Regions from separate parts of the Ornithinibacillus liuyingii genome, predicted to be linked through region 2. Evidence: riboswitches for the same ligand, from Rfam matches in the RefSeq annotation. Region 2 holds a riboswitch; each other region holds the start of a gene.

Region 1 (3,140 bases), 110 kb from region 2:
TGTGGACTTAGTGCAAGCTGCTCTAGTGGAACATAACGACTGGCTTCTTGAATACGACGTTTTATCTCTTCTCTATCTTCTAATTCACCAAACTTTGAAGTAACAAGACCTAATACAACACATGCGCCACCTTCAGGGATGTAATCTAATGGCTTGAAATCACCAGAACGTTCATCATCATACTCTAGGAAAAATCCATTCACCTTTTCTTTTGCGAATAATGTTGGGGCAATCTGTGCATAGCTACCTTCAAATGCCCACCTAGATTCATAGTTTCCCCGACAGAGATGGGTGGTGACATATAAATCATCTGGTTTATCCTCTAATACACTGTTGACGACATGAAGGGATAGCTCAATTAATTCTTCGCGCGAGAGTTCAGGCTCATATGCTACTAGACTATCTGCATTCAGACCAGCAATGTAAACATCATCTAATTGTATATACCGGACACCGATATCGTAAAAGGCCTTTAACGCATCCCGGTAGGCTTGGATAACATCCTTCGTATATTCCTCGACAGTAGGATAAACCGCCGTGTTTCGTATACCACGATGGAATAATTGGTTAGGACTTGGAATCGTTTGCTTTGCAACGGCACGACCAGCTACTAGTTCATTAAATAATTTAAAGTCTTCAAGGAATGGATGATCCTCATTAAAGGAGATTTTGCCGATATTGCGAACATCATATGGTTCTGTTTCCACGCCTTGAAACGGAATTCCTCTTTCCGGCACATAGCCTTCAAATCCATTTAGATTTTCAAGAAAATCAATATGCCACCATGAGCGACGAAATTCTCCATCGGTTACTAGCTCAAGCCCGACTTCAATTTGTTTATCCACGATACGCTGTAGCTCCTTGTTTTCTACTTCTCTTAATTCTGCTTTGGAAATATTACCATTCTTATAGTTCTCTCTTGCTTTTAATAGATTTTCCGGGCGTAGTAAGCTCCCTACATGGTCAGCTCGAAATGGCGCTTGAAATGTTTTAGTAGTCATATTAATTCCTTCTTTCTTTTCGTTTATAGTGGGATTTACATCTAGTTTTATTTCTTTTAACAAAGCTGTTAGTTACTTTCTATGGTAATAACGCAAAAGACCGTACGGGGAATCCGGATGCTCCTTTTGCTTTTGGAACGATATTAAAGATTACGGCGCCCTTAGCAGGTACCTTATCTAGGTTAGTAAGCAGCTCTATTTGGTAAGTATCCTGGTCCAGCACGTAATATTCGCCTACTAGTGCTCCATTTTTTCGGTAATCTACCGCAGAATCTGTATCAAAAGTTTCATGGCCGATAGCCTTGATTTGACGTTCTTCAAATAGGAACTTCAGGGCATCTAGTCCCCAACCAGGTGCATGGGCGTTGCCATCTTCATCTTTATTTTCGAATAAGCCGTGATCAGGCCAACGTTTACTCCAATCGGTTCTTAGCGCGACAAAGCTTCCTGCCTCAATTAGACCATGCTCAGCTTCAAATGCTAGAATGTCACTTGTAGATAGCGTAAAGTCGTTATCCGTAGCAACTTCCTTTGATTTATCAATGACGACAAGAGGTAACACAAGTTCTTTTAAGTCTAAATCCTCTAGGTATCTTCTGTCCCGTAAAAAATGGATTGGTGCATCCAGGTGTGTACCATATTGCCCTGGGAAGGTAAAGCTTTGCGCGAAGAAACCATCATCATGGGTAAATAAGGGTTTAAATTCAGCTGCTTCAAATGCAGAGAAATGTGGTGAATCGGGACCAAAGGCATGAGTTAGGTCCACCCACTCTTTTTCTTTTAATTGTTCAATAGCTCTTAAAACTTCATTTGTGTTGTTCCGGATTTCGTTTGTCATTTCCTCACCTCATTTATTTAGTAAACAATCAAAAAACCTCTTCTTATAAATAAGAAGAGGCTAAACAAATTTAGGTTAGGTGCTCTTCTTATCTTCTAGCAAATGCTACTGGAATTGGCACAGTACTCAAAATGAGTCCGCTGCCGAGGCTTCAAAGGGCCAGTCCCTCCACCTCTCTGGATAAGAATCGGTCATTTAATTGTTACTATTCACTCTACATCGCTCCAAAGAGCATGTCAAGCTATAATTTTCTATATATTAAAAAATTATAATGATTCCATTTGTTGTTATTGGTATGATGAGTATATCGAAATCAAAAGGTGGGTGTTCTATGACACAACTTAGTCCGGATGAAAAGAGAGAAATCGTTCGCGAGGAACTTCATCAATTAGTGAAGGCGCGATACATCAATATGAATGTCGCAGCCAAAATTGTTCATGCACATTCTAAATATTATCAAAATATATCACGAGTGAACCAAATCAGGCAGGAAACGGTAAAGCAGGAACAGTCAAAGAAAGAACCAGCAGTCACCATCACACCTCAACCTACAAGCTTAGCGCCGAAAAAAGAAGCTGTTCAAACGAAGCCGATTAGGAAGGAGAAGAAGACGTTATCAGATAAACAGGTGAGGGATCGCAATATTACCTGGGGCTTGAATCTCGGTGTGATCCTATTACTTTTAGGGGGATTAGTTCTTGCAACGAGTACATGGGATACACTTGGTGCTTGGGCTAAAACAGGACTAATCTCAACGGTTGCTATTTTGTTTTATGGATTGGCAGGCTTAACTAGTCGTATTCTCCGTATAACGAAAACAGCATTTGCATTTCTTGTGTTAGGTAGCTTGTTTTTACCAATTATCGTTGTATCCGTAGGCTACTTTGAGCTATTTGGAAGTTATTTCTCCTTTTATGGAGAGGGGAAATTTTTATTTGGGGCAATCGGCACCTTATTCATTCTCCCCATATATGCTTACTTTGCTTTGAAGCGATCATCCCGTCTTTTTGTCTGGTTTTCGTATATAGCAATCAGTGTGTTCGCCGGTCTTTTGCTGGCAGCGCTAAACGTACCGGTAGATGTTTTTTATCTAGGAATCATGTTATATAATGCCACTTTAATAGTCGGATATCGGTTGCTAAAGGAGAAGAAGCGATTAAAGCCTTTTATCATGGAATTCATTCCATTTATACAAGCAAATCTCATCCTATCTACCTTACTCATGCTCATGTTCTATGATCAAGCATGGATGTATAGCTTTAATTTATTATTAACTGCAGTCATCTACTTTTCGATGATAT
Region 2 (3,140 bases):
AGGAGGCGCTCATACGGCTATAAAAAACTCCTTCAGGTGGAACGGAGGTAAGGTCCACCGTGCCATGTACTAGATTCCAATCTTCATAGGGTAAATCTAACTCTTCCAATCGCTTGAATAAATGCTCTGTCCATTCACTATTCTCATGTATCACATAAATTTTACTCATCATAAAAACCCCCTGCTTCTAATTTGTTAATGCGGAGCGTAATTCTTCTACCTTAGGCATTACCTGTTGTGAGAATCGCTCTAATTCCTCTAGCTGTGGGGAGCATTGTAACAATAGTAAGTCTACCCCTACCTGCTCAAAGGCGATGATTTGTTTCGCGATTTGCTCCGGTGTGCCGATCAGATTTGGACGAATTCCTCGATTGGATACGGAATAATCCTGTAGTTGAATCTGCTGTTCCAGCTCTGATTTCGATGTAAAGTCTTTAAATCCTGCATATCCACTTAGGTCGTTTACGGTTGTGATTCGTTTTAATTCTTCCTGTGCTTCTTCCTCTGTATCACGACAAATGACGTAGGCTGCCATCCCAATTGTGCGGAAAGGCTCTCGTCCTGCTTCTTGTCTACGCTGTTTCATATCAGCAATCTTGGCTTGTGCTTCCTCCACCGTATGTCCATGGATGACATACGCATCACAAAGCGATGAAATGACCTGTTTCCCTTTCTCACTTTCGCCACCCGCATATAAAATTGGGTTTGGCCGTTGGACTGGCTTAGGGGAAAGCTTGGTGTTCTCTATTTGATAAAACTGGCCCTGATAGGAGAAGGTTTCCTCCGTCCATAATCCTTTCAGAATCTCAATAAACTCTGCTGTTCGGTCATATCGTTCATCATGTGCGGTAAAATCACCACCATATTGCTTCGCCTCCTCGGCCCACCAGCCAGAAACAACATTTAAGGTAAAGCGTCCATTACTAATATGGTCGATGTTTGCCGCCATTTTTGCTGTAACAGCTGGATTATGAAACACGGGACGAACCGCTGTCATGATCTCGATTTTTTCTGTTACGGCTGCTAAAGCTGCTGCAGTAGACCATGCCTCTAAGGAATCCTTGTCTGTGCCTTTAATATCATTCAAGTAAAGCTCCGCAATTAAGGTAGTATCATAGCCCCATTTTTCTGCTGATTGAATTACTTTCTTTGCATAGTCAAACGTTGGTGGCATCTTTTCATCCTCGACATTACGTAACCACCCGCCAAAAATCGGTAACCAAAATCCGTACTTCATAAAACTTCCTCCTCATCCACTTGTGTTCTATCTGTAAAACATAAAAAAATCTCCTTCCCTAGATAGGAAAAGAGATAACTACTAAAAATAAGTTTGCACTCTCCTATCTTCCAAGCAATTGCTTGATGGAATTGGCACAGTATTCTTATGAAAGAACCTGTTGCCGAGGCTTCAAAGGGCCATGTCCCTCCACCTCTCTTGATAAGATCAAAAATTATTTGATTATTTCCTCTATCATAAAGTAACCCTTTCCACCTTGTCAATCATTAATTCCTACTTGACTGATAGGAATTGTTCGAATAGAATATAACAATAATTGCACACCACTACTTCTTATCAAGAGAAGTCGAGGGAACAGGCCCGATGACGCTTCAGCAACCTCTGATATATCATGTCAGAAAGGTGCTAATTCCGACGAGATTATTCTTGAGAGATAAGAGATTACATACAACAATGTAAAATCCCTTTATTCTCACCAGAAGAATAAGGGATTTTTCTGCTGATAGGAAGTAAATGCTAGGAAAAAACACAATCGCAAAAAGGACCGAATGTCCATTTTTCAAATGAATCGATGCAAGGAAATAGGAAAGGTTGAGTAGGAATGAGTGAGATCGTTATATTTTCTGGTAGTACTGCTACATTATCTGGCTCTGAGCAGGTATTACGTTATTTCGGGAGCCTATTACATGATAGACAATTTTCAGTAACCCATATTTCGGTAAGAGATGTACCATATCAAGATCTTTTTGACATGAATATAAACAGTCCAAAAATAAAACAAATGACAGCATTAATCGAAAATGCCCACGGTATCCTGATTGGGTCACCGGTTTATAAGGGAGCTTATTCCGGGGTGTTAAAAGCATTCATTGATCTTCTGCCACAGGATGTGTTGAAGCATAAGCCAGTCCTTCCGATTATGACTGGTGGGAGTCCTTCCCATCTTTTAGCCCTCGAATATACACTGAAGCCACTATTAGCCACATTAAAGGCGCATAATTTAAAAGGCCTCTACCTATTGGATCAAACAATCAATAAACAGAGGGAAATACCAATAGTAGATGAGGAAACCATACAGCGAGCAAGAAAACAGCTTGATTATTTCTGTAAATTAGTAGTTCACAGGCAGACAACGCCCATTTAGATGATTCAGCAGAATTTTAGCTAAAGATACTAATTTACATACACTAGGGAGAGTTACATCATGAAAAATATAATCGTCATCATCGGATCCTTTATTGTTGCATTTGCCTTTAATTTCTTTCTGGTCCCTTTTGGTATCTTAAGTAGTGGCGTTAGTGGTATAGCTATTTTAATTGGACTCATTACGCCACTTGATATCGGAATTCTGACCTTTATCTTTAATTTACCGTTACTCTTATTGGGCTATGTTAAATTAGGGAAGAGGATTACCGTGAATACGCTGATTTGTGTCGTGTCCCTATCTTTCTTTTTATATATTTTACCAGTAGTTGCGATAACGGATGATATTTTGCTTTCAACCATCTTTGGAGGAATTATTGGTGGAATTGGAGTCGGTATCATACTGAAATATTCCGGAACCTCTGGTGGGTTGGACATTATCGCGATTATTATTTCCCGTAATAGTAATATTAGTGTAGGGCTACTCCTTACCGGAATGAATGGTGTCATTGTCCTGCTATCTGGTGCTATCTTCAGCTGGGACATTGCATTATATACCCTTTTATCTATTTATTTGACGGGGAAAGTTATCGATGCGATTCACACAAGTCATATCAAACTGACCATGCAGATTGTGACATCAAAAGGAGATCAAATTAGAAAAGAATTACTGCAATCCGTTTATCGTGGGATTACGATTACGGAGGGATTCGGTGGTTATACAGAAGAAAAGAAACAAATTCTAATGATGGTCGTGACC
Region 3 (3,140 bases), on a different contig from region 2:
GCATACGCGAACTATTTTGTAAAATACATTCAAGCCTATGAAAACAACCAGATTCCAATTGATGCTATTACGATTCAAAATGAACCAGAGCATACCTCAGAATCCTACCCCACTATGAGTATGAATGCTGAGGAGCAAGCGATGTTTATTAAGCAATATTTACACCCTACATTTTCACAACACGATATTAACACCAAAATTTTGGCGTACGATCATAACTGGGAGAATGCTTTTGATTATTCGAACAAGGTTCTTCATGATGAAGAGGCTAATGCATACACGAGTGGCATCGCGTTTCATTGCTATGAGGGGGACCCTGAAAGTATGTCGAAGGTGCATGAAGCATATCCGGACAAGCATATCTATTTGACAGAGTGTAGTGGTGGTGATTGGAGCGCAGATTTTGGCGATAACCTAAATTGGTATATGTCGAATCTCATTATTGGTGGACCTCGGAATTGGGCAGAGGCAGTACTACTATGGAATATTGCACTTGATCCTAATGGCGGACCAACGAATGGGGGATGTAGTGATTGTCGCGGTGTTGTGACAGTAAATAAAGAGGCAAATGAGGTGTCAAAAAACGTCGAATATTATGCCCTTGGTCATGCTAGTAAATTTGTAAACCCCGGTGCAGTCCGAGTAAGTACTACGCATTATCAAGGTAAACTAGAAACAGTGGGGTTTCGAAATCCTGATGATTCAATGGTTCTAATCGTAGCCAATACAAGTGATCATTCTGAAACATTTCAAGTCAATTACCAAACCGAGTCTTTCACTTACACAATGGACCCGAATAGTGCTGCCACGTTTACATGGTAGGACAGGGACGAGAGATTCTATGAATTATTTTAAAAAAAAGATTGACATCTAATTCATTAGGTACTATAGTATTTATCATAACTTACAACTACATAAATATTGAATTTTCTTCTTATCCAGAGAGACCGAGGGATCAGGCCCTATGAAGTCTCGGCAGCGGGTTAATGTAAATTAACACTGTGCCACTTCCTGCAAATGTACGTACATTTGAAAGATGAGAAGGAAGTCGTTTCAGTTTATATTTTGAGACCTTCCTTTTTTCTATGGATAAGAAAAGAGGAAGGTCTTTTTCGTTGTGAATGAATAAAGGAGTGGCGTGAGTATATGATTGAATTTCGGAATATATCAAAAACCTTTAAAATTGGCAATCGTGAAGTAAATGCCGTTAAAAATGTATCTCTTTCAATTCAACAGGGAGAGATATTCGGAATTATTGGCTTTAGTGGTGCAGGGAAGAGTACCTTGTTACGACTAGTGAATTTATTGGAGACGCCGACAAATGGTGAAATTGAAGTGCAAGGCATCAATATCGGATCGCTCTCCCAAAAGGATGTCAGAAAGCTTCGAAGTAGAATTGGCATGATTTTTCAAAACTTTAACCTATTCGCTTCTAGAACAGTAGCAGGAAATGTGGCATATCCACTGAAGCTTGCTGGTTGGTCTAAAAAAGAAATCGATAAAAGAGTTAGCGAGCTACTTAGCTTTGTTGGTCTTACCGATAAGGCAAAAGATTATCCAGAGCAGTTATCTGGTGGGCAGAAGCAACGAGTCGGGATTGCGAGAGCACTAGCTACCTCTCCAGATATATTAATTTGTGACGAGGCAACATCTGCCCTAGATCCAGATACAACAAGTGAAATTCTTCGTCTTCTCAAAAAAGTAAATAAAGAATTAGGGATTACGATTTTGCTGATTACCCATGAAATGCATGTTATACAGGAGATTTGTGACAAAGTTGCGGTGATGGAGAATGGTGAAGTGATTGAAACGGATTCAGTCTTTAATGTATTTACCAATCCACAGCATCTTACGACACAGCGCTTCATCCAATCCGTACAGCAAGACAGACCATCAACTTCATTATTAAGGGAATGGAGAAGAAAAGGTGGAAAACATTTATATCGCGTTATCTTTAAGGGCGAGGTTGCCAGTGATCCAGTCTTATCTCGAGTAACTAGAAAATTTGATGTGGATGTCAATATTGTATACGGCTCTGTCCGAGAGCTTCAGGAGAAATTATACGGAAACTTGCTTGTCTCGTTTGAGGGACAGGAAGAAAATATATCTTCTGTTCTTTTAGCACTTCAGCAAGATGTAACAGTAGAGGAGGTGAATGTAAATGAAGGTTGATTGGAGTACATTTTGGCCGCGAATACTGGAGGCTACTGGGGAAACAGTTTTAATGGTTATTATGACACTTATTTTAGGTTCCATTCTGGGTATAACGATAGGTTTACTTTTATTTGTAACAAGAACTGGTAATATTTTGGAAAATAAGATTATGTTTAATTTACTGAATGTCTTGATTAATATTATTCGCCCTATTCCGTTCATCATCTTCTTAGTGGCAATTAGTCCATTAACTAGAGCAGTAGTTGGGACAACGATTGGGACATGGGCAGCAATTTTCCCAATGACGATTGCTTCAGCATTTGGAATTGCAAGGGTAGTAGAGAACAACTTAGTGAGTATTGACTCCGGAGTAATTGAAGCAGCGAAGGCAATGGGAGCAAGTCCTTTACGAATTATTTTCACCGTACTAATCCCAGAGGCGTTAGGACCACTTATTTTAGGGTTAACCTTTGTAACCGTAAGTTTGATCGACTTCTCAGCAATGGCAGGAACTGTTGGCGGAGGCGGTTTAGGTCATGTAGCAATGACCTATGGATACCAACGATTTGATGGCAGTGTCATGCTAGTGACCGTTATTATACTGATTATTCTAGTACAAATCGCACAGTGGATTGGAAATACAGTATCAAGAAAGATTATGAGACGATAGATTACTTCATAGTAAAAATACAAAAGGAGATGGAATGATGAAAAAATGGTTTAGTATGTTAATCGTATTAATTGCAGTGAGTACATTAGTTGCTTGTGGAAGTGATACTACTTCAGGTAATGGAGATGAAGTAGTAGTTAAAATTGGTGTAACAGGAACAGATGGCGAGGTATGGCCAATTCTAAAAGAGAAGGCGAAAGCAGAAGGTATTGAAATTGAATTAGTGGAGTTCTCTGACTACACATTGCCGAATCAAGCGTTAGCAAACGGTGATATTGATCTCAATTCATTCCAGCATATTGCATTTTTATCCCAA
Region 4 (3,140 bases), on a different contig from region 2:
ATACGGTGCATACAAACACGACATCAAAGTCACGTCTAACAAAACCATGGTAATAGGCAAAGTCTCCTAGCCCCCCAGCACCGATAACACCAGCTACTGCTGTATACCCAATTAAGGCAATTGCAGTAACCGTTATTCCAGAAACAAGAGCAGGCATAGATTCTGGCAATAACACTTTAAAAATAATGGTTTTTGTTCTAGCTCCCATTGCCTGTGCTGCTTCAATAACGCCTCGATTTACCTCACGTAACCCAATTTCTACTAACCTTGCATAAAACGGAGCTGCACCCACTATTAACGCAGGAAGAGCCGCGTTTGGTCCCCTAATCGTGCCAATCAAGAAATTAGTAAATGGAATCAATAACAATATTAAGATAATAAAAGGAATGGCTCGAAATACGTTAACAATTGTTGCTACAATAAAATTCAACGCTTTGTTTTCCCATAGTCCACCTTTGGAGGTTAAATAAAGTAAAAGTCCTAATATTACTCCAAAAATAACAGTCCCTACTAAGGCTAAAAGGGTCATATAGAACGTTTCGCCGGTTGCCACTAGTAATTTCTCTATTACTACATTAGGAAATAATTCATTAGGCATGGGTTAAAACCTCCACTTCTACAGTGGTTTTTTCCGTAATAAATTGGATTGTATTGTTTATTTCACGGTCACTTCCGTTAATTTGTACTACTAGGGTCCCATAAGCACCAAGTTTAGTTTGAGTAATTTTTCCTTGAAGAATATTTACTTCAATTTCAAATTCCTTAGATAACTGACTGATTAATGCTTGGTTTGCAGAATCGCCGACGAAATGTAAACGAACAACCCTTCCACTTGTATAAACATCTAATAATTGACTCAAATCACCATCTGAGTCACCCATCACTTGTTCGACAAATTTCTTAGTAACGGGCTGCTTCGGTTTTAGGAACACATCTAACACATCACCCTGCTCCACAATCTTTCCTTTTTCCATCACAGCAACTCGGTTACAAATTTTCTTGATAACATGCATTTCATGGGTAATTAATATAATGGTAAGTCCTAATCTTCCATTAATATCTACCAAAAGGTCTAATATGGAATCTGTTGTTTCTGGATCTAATGCAGAGGTTGCTTCATCACACAATAACACCTTAGGATTATTCGCAAGTGCTCTTGCAATACCAACTCGCTGCTTCTGCCCACCACTTAATTGAGAAGGATACGCATTCTCTCTTCCAGCAAGTCCCACAAGCTCAATTAGTTCCTTTACTCGATCTTCTCTCTCTTTTGCAGGAACTCCAGCAATCTCTAATGGAAATGCAATATTTTCACGAACTGTACGTGACCATAGAAGATTAAAATGCTGAAAAATCATACCAATATCCTGTCTAGCAATTCTTAGTTCATTCTTCTTCATTGCCGTTATATTTTTGCCTTGAATGGTTACCTGACCAGAAGTAGGGTCTTCGAGACGATTTAGCAAACGAATAAATGTACTTTTTCCCGCACCACTATAGCCAATCACACCAAATATATCACCATCTTCAATGGTTAAACTTAAGTGATCCACTGCTTTGATTTCTTTCTGATCAAAGCGAAATACTTTAGTCAGATCTTTAATAGATATCATTCCATATCCCTCCTCTTTCTATGATGTACTAATTTCGGAAATGCATAAATACAATCGTATTTATATCACGTAATGGTAAGAATTGATTTTGCCCTTCCCAAATAAAAAACGCCTTTCTGTAAGAGAACAGAAAGACGTAATAGTAACTATTAAATCCTAACGTTCCCTCATCTTTCAAAGCCAATTGCTTTGTAGGACTTGGCACCTTTTTCAAACACGAAAGTTTGAAGGTTGCCGCGGTATCATAGGGCCTTTCCCTCCACCGCTCTGGATAAGAGATTTACATTATTCAATTTTTCAACAGAATTTACTATATCATCAGTATATAGACGTGTCAATAAAAAAATGCAATACAATTTATTTTTTATCTCGAAATAATTCTGGTTGATATTCTAAAAGGTAACGATATATATTCCCAGTGGATTGAAATGCATAGATTTTTTCTTTAATATCATGACCCTTTTTTATGACAAGACAAGGAACACTTTCGATTTTATTGTCTTGCATGAAATCAGGATACAAAGAGGCATTCATTTCATAAAATATGTTCTCCTGATGCACCGCTTCTATCTTATCTAACATTGTCCTGGCTATGTGGCAAGTACCACAAAAAGGGGTATATATATACAGTAAATATTCTTGTTGTTCAAGAACTTCTTTGGAAATCTCGTTCAATTTATCACCTACTTGAAAGCTAGACTAAATAATGGGGATTAACAGCAATTTGCTTACCAAGTAGAAGCATTGCTAAAATTCGTTCTGGGGTAGCAGCTACTTCTCGATACTCACTACTAACATAAATATGCTCTGCATGTGGTAACTCAAGGGAAAGTTGTTTCCGAAGCTTCATCCCAGATTTGTCTTCATCAACAAAGATATAAACATCCTTTTCATCCAACTGATAGGTTTCTAGCATTTCATCAAAACGTTCTATATCAAACGTTCCATTCGTACAAATAATTGTAATCTGGTCATTAATAACTTTCTCAAGTTGCCTTTTATCCGTTAAACCCTCAACAATTATAACACGTTCAGTTTGATGTGAAATCATGGTAGATCCCCCTCATATGATTAGAGCGTAAGGCGTCCAAACACAAACAGGTGAACATATTCTCAATAGGGACTGACGCCTAGAGCTGGATATTTTTGAAATGAAAACTGACTCTTTTCCGTAAAGCTTGGAAAAAAGTCAGTTCTTAGATGTTTAACATATTATTCTTGTTCGATTAGTTCTTTATATGCCTCAGGCGAAAGTAGATTTTCTAGTTCAGATTCATCACTAGGCTCGATGACAATCATCCATGCACCTTCATATGGAGCTTCGTTTACAAGCTCAGGGCTATCCTCTAAATCTGTATTTACTTCGACAATTTTCCCACTAATAGGCGCATATAATTCAGACACTGTCTTTACAGACTCAACGCTACCAAAAGGCTCATCAACTTGTATCTCATCTCCAACCTCTGGAAGCTCAACAAATACGATATCTCCTAATTCGTCCTGTGCGAAGTCTGTTATCCCTACACG

What was found. A riboswitch is a leader RNA that binds a small molecule or an ion and turns the genes downstream of it on or off. The one in region 2 is predicted to bind S-adenosylmethionine.
Region 1: another riboswitch for S-adenosylmethionine. It lies ahead of ACSKT4_RS04100 (cyclase family protein); the one in region 2 lies ahead of ACSKT4_RS03595 (LLM class flavin-dependent oxidoreductase).
Region 3: another riboswitch for S-adenosylmethionine. It lies ahead of ACSKT4_RS14560 (methionine ABC transporter ATP-binding protein); the one in region 2 lies ahead of ACSKT4_RS03595 (LLM class flavin-dependent oxidoreductase).
Region 4: another riboswitch for S-adenosylmethionine. It lies ahead of ACSKT4_RS15785 (methionine ABC transporter ATP-binding protein); the one in region 2 lies ahead of ACSKT4_RS03595 (LLM class flavin-dependent oxidoreductase).

The regions. Positions count from the first base shown of each region.
Region 1 covers NZ_JBPWOS010000002.1:241,646-244,785, forward strand. The annotation lists gene ACSKT4_RS04095 (5-methyltetrahydropteroyltriglutamate--homocysteine S-methyltransferase) at 1-1,001, opposite strand, end outside; gene ACSKT4_RS04100 (cyclase family protein) at 1,081-1,839, opposite strand; SAM riboswitch class I at 1,925-2,026, opposite strand; gene ACSKT4_RS04105 (hypothetical protein) at 2,171-3,140, shown strand, end outside.
Region 2 covers NZ_JBPWOS010000002.1:136,490-139,629, reverse strand. The annotation lists gene ACSKT4_RS03600 (ATP-grasp domain-containing protein) at 1-169, opposite strand, end outside; gene ACSKT4_RS03595 (LLM class flavin-dependent oxidoreductase) at 188-1,237, opposite strand; SAM riboswitch class I at 1,338-1,445, opposite strand; SAM riboswitch class I at 1,568-1,677, shown strand; gene ssuE (NADPH-dependent FMN reductase) at 1,839-2,381, shown strand; gene ACSKT4_RS03585 (YitT family protein) at 2,442-3,140, shown strand, end outside.
Region 3 covers NZ_JBPWOS010000010.1:133,809-136,948, reverse strand. The annotation lists gene ACSKT4_RS14565 (glycoside hydrolase family 30 protein) at 1-822, shown strand, start outside; SAM riboswitch class I at 932-1,043, shown strand; gene ACSKT4_RS14560 (methionine ABC transporter ATP-binding protein) at 1,147-2,172, shown strand; gene ACSKT4_RS14555 (methionine ABC transporter permease) at 2,162-2,824, shown strand; gene ACSKT4_RS14550 (MetQ/NlpA family ABC transporter substrate-binding protein) at 2,862-3,140, shown strand, end outside.
Region 4 covers NZ_JBPWOS010000012.1:55,135-58,274, reverse strand. The annotation lists gene ACSKT4_RS15790 (methionine ABC transporter permease) at 1-598, opposite strand, end outside; gene ACSKT4_RS15785 (methionine ABC transporter ATP-binding protein) at 591-1,613, opposite strand; SAM riboswitch class I at 1,778-1,891, opposite strand; gene ACSKT4_RS15780 (thioredoxin family protein) at 1,971-2,288, opposite strand; gene ACSKT4_RS15775 (toprim domain-containing protein) at 2,308-2,664, opposite strand; gene gcvH (glycine cleavage system protein GcvH) at 2,826-3,140, opposite strand, start outside.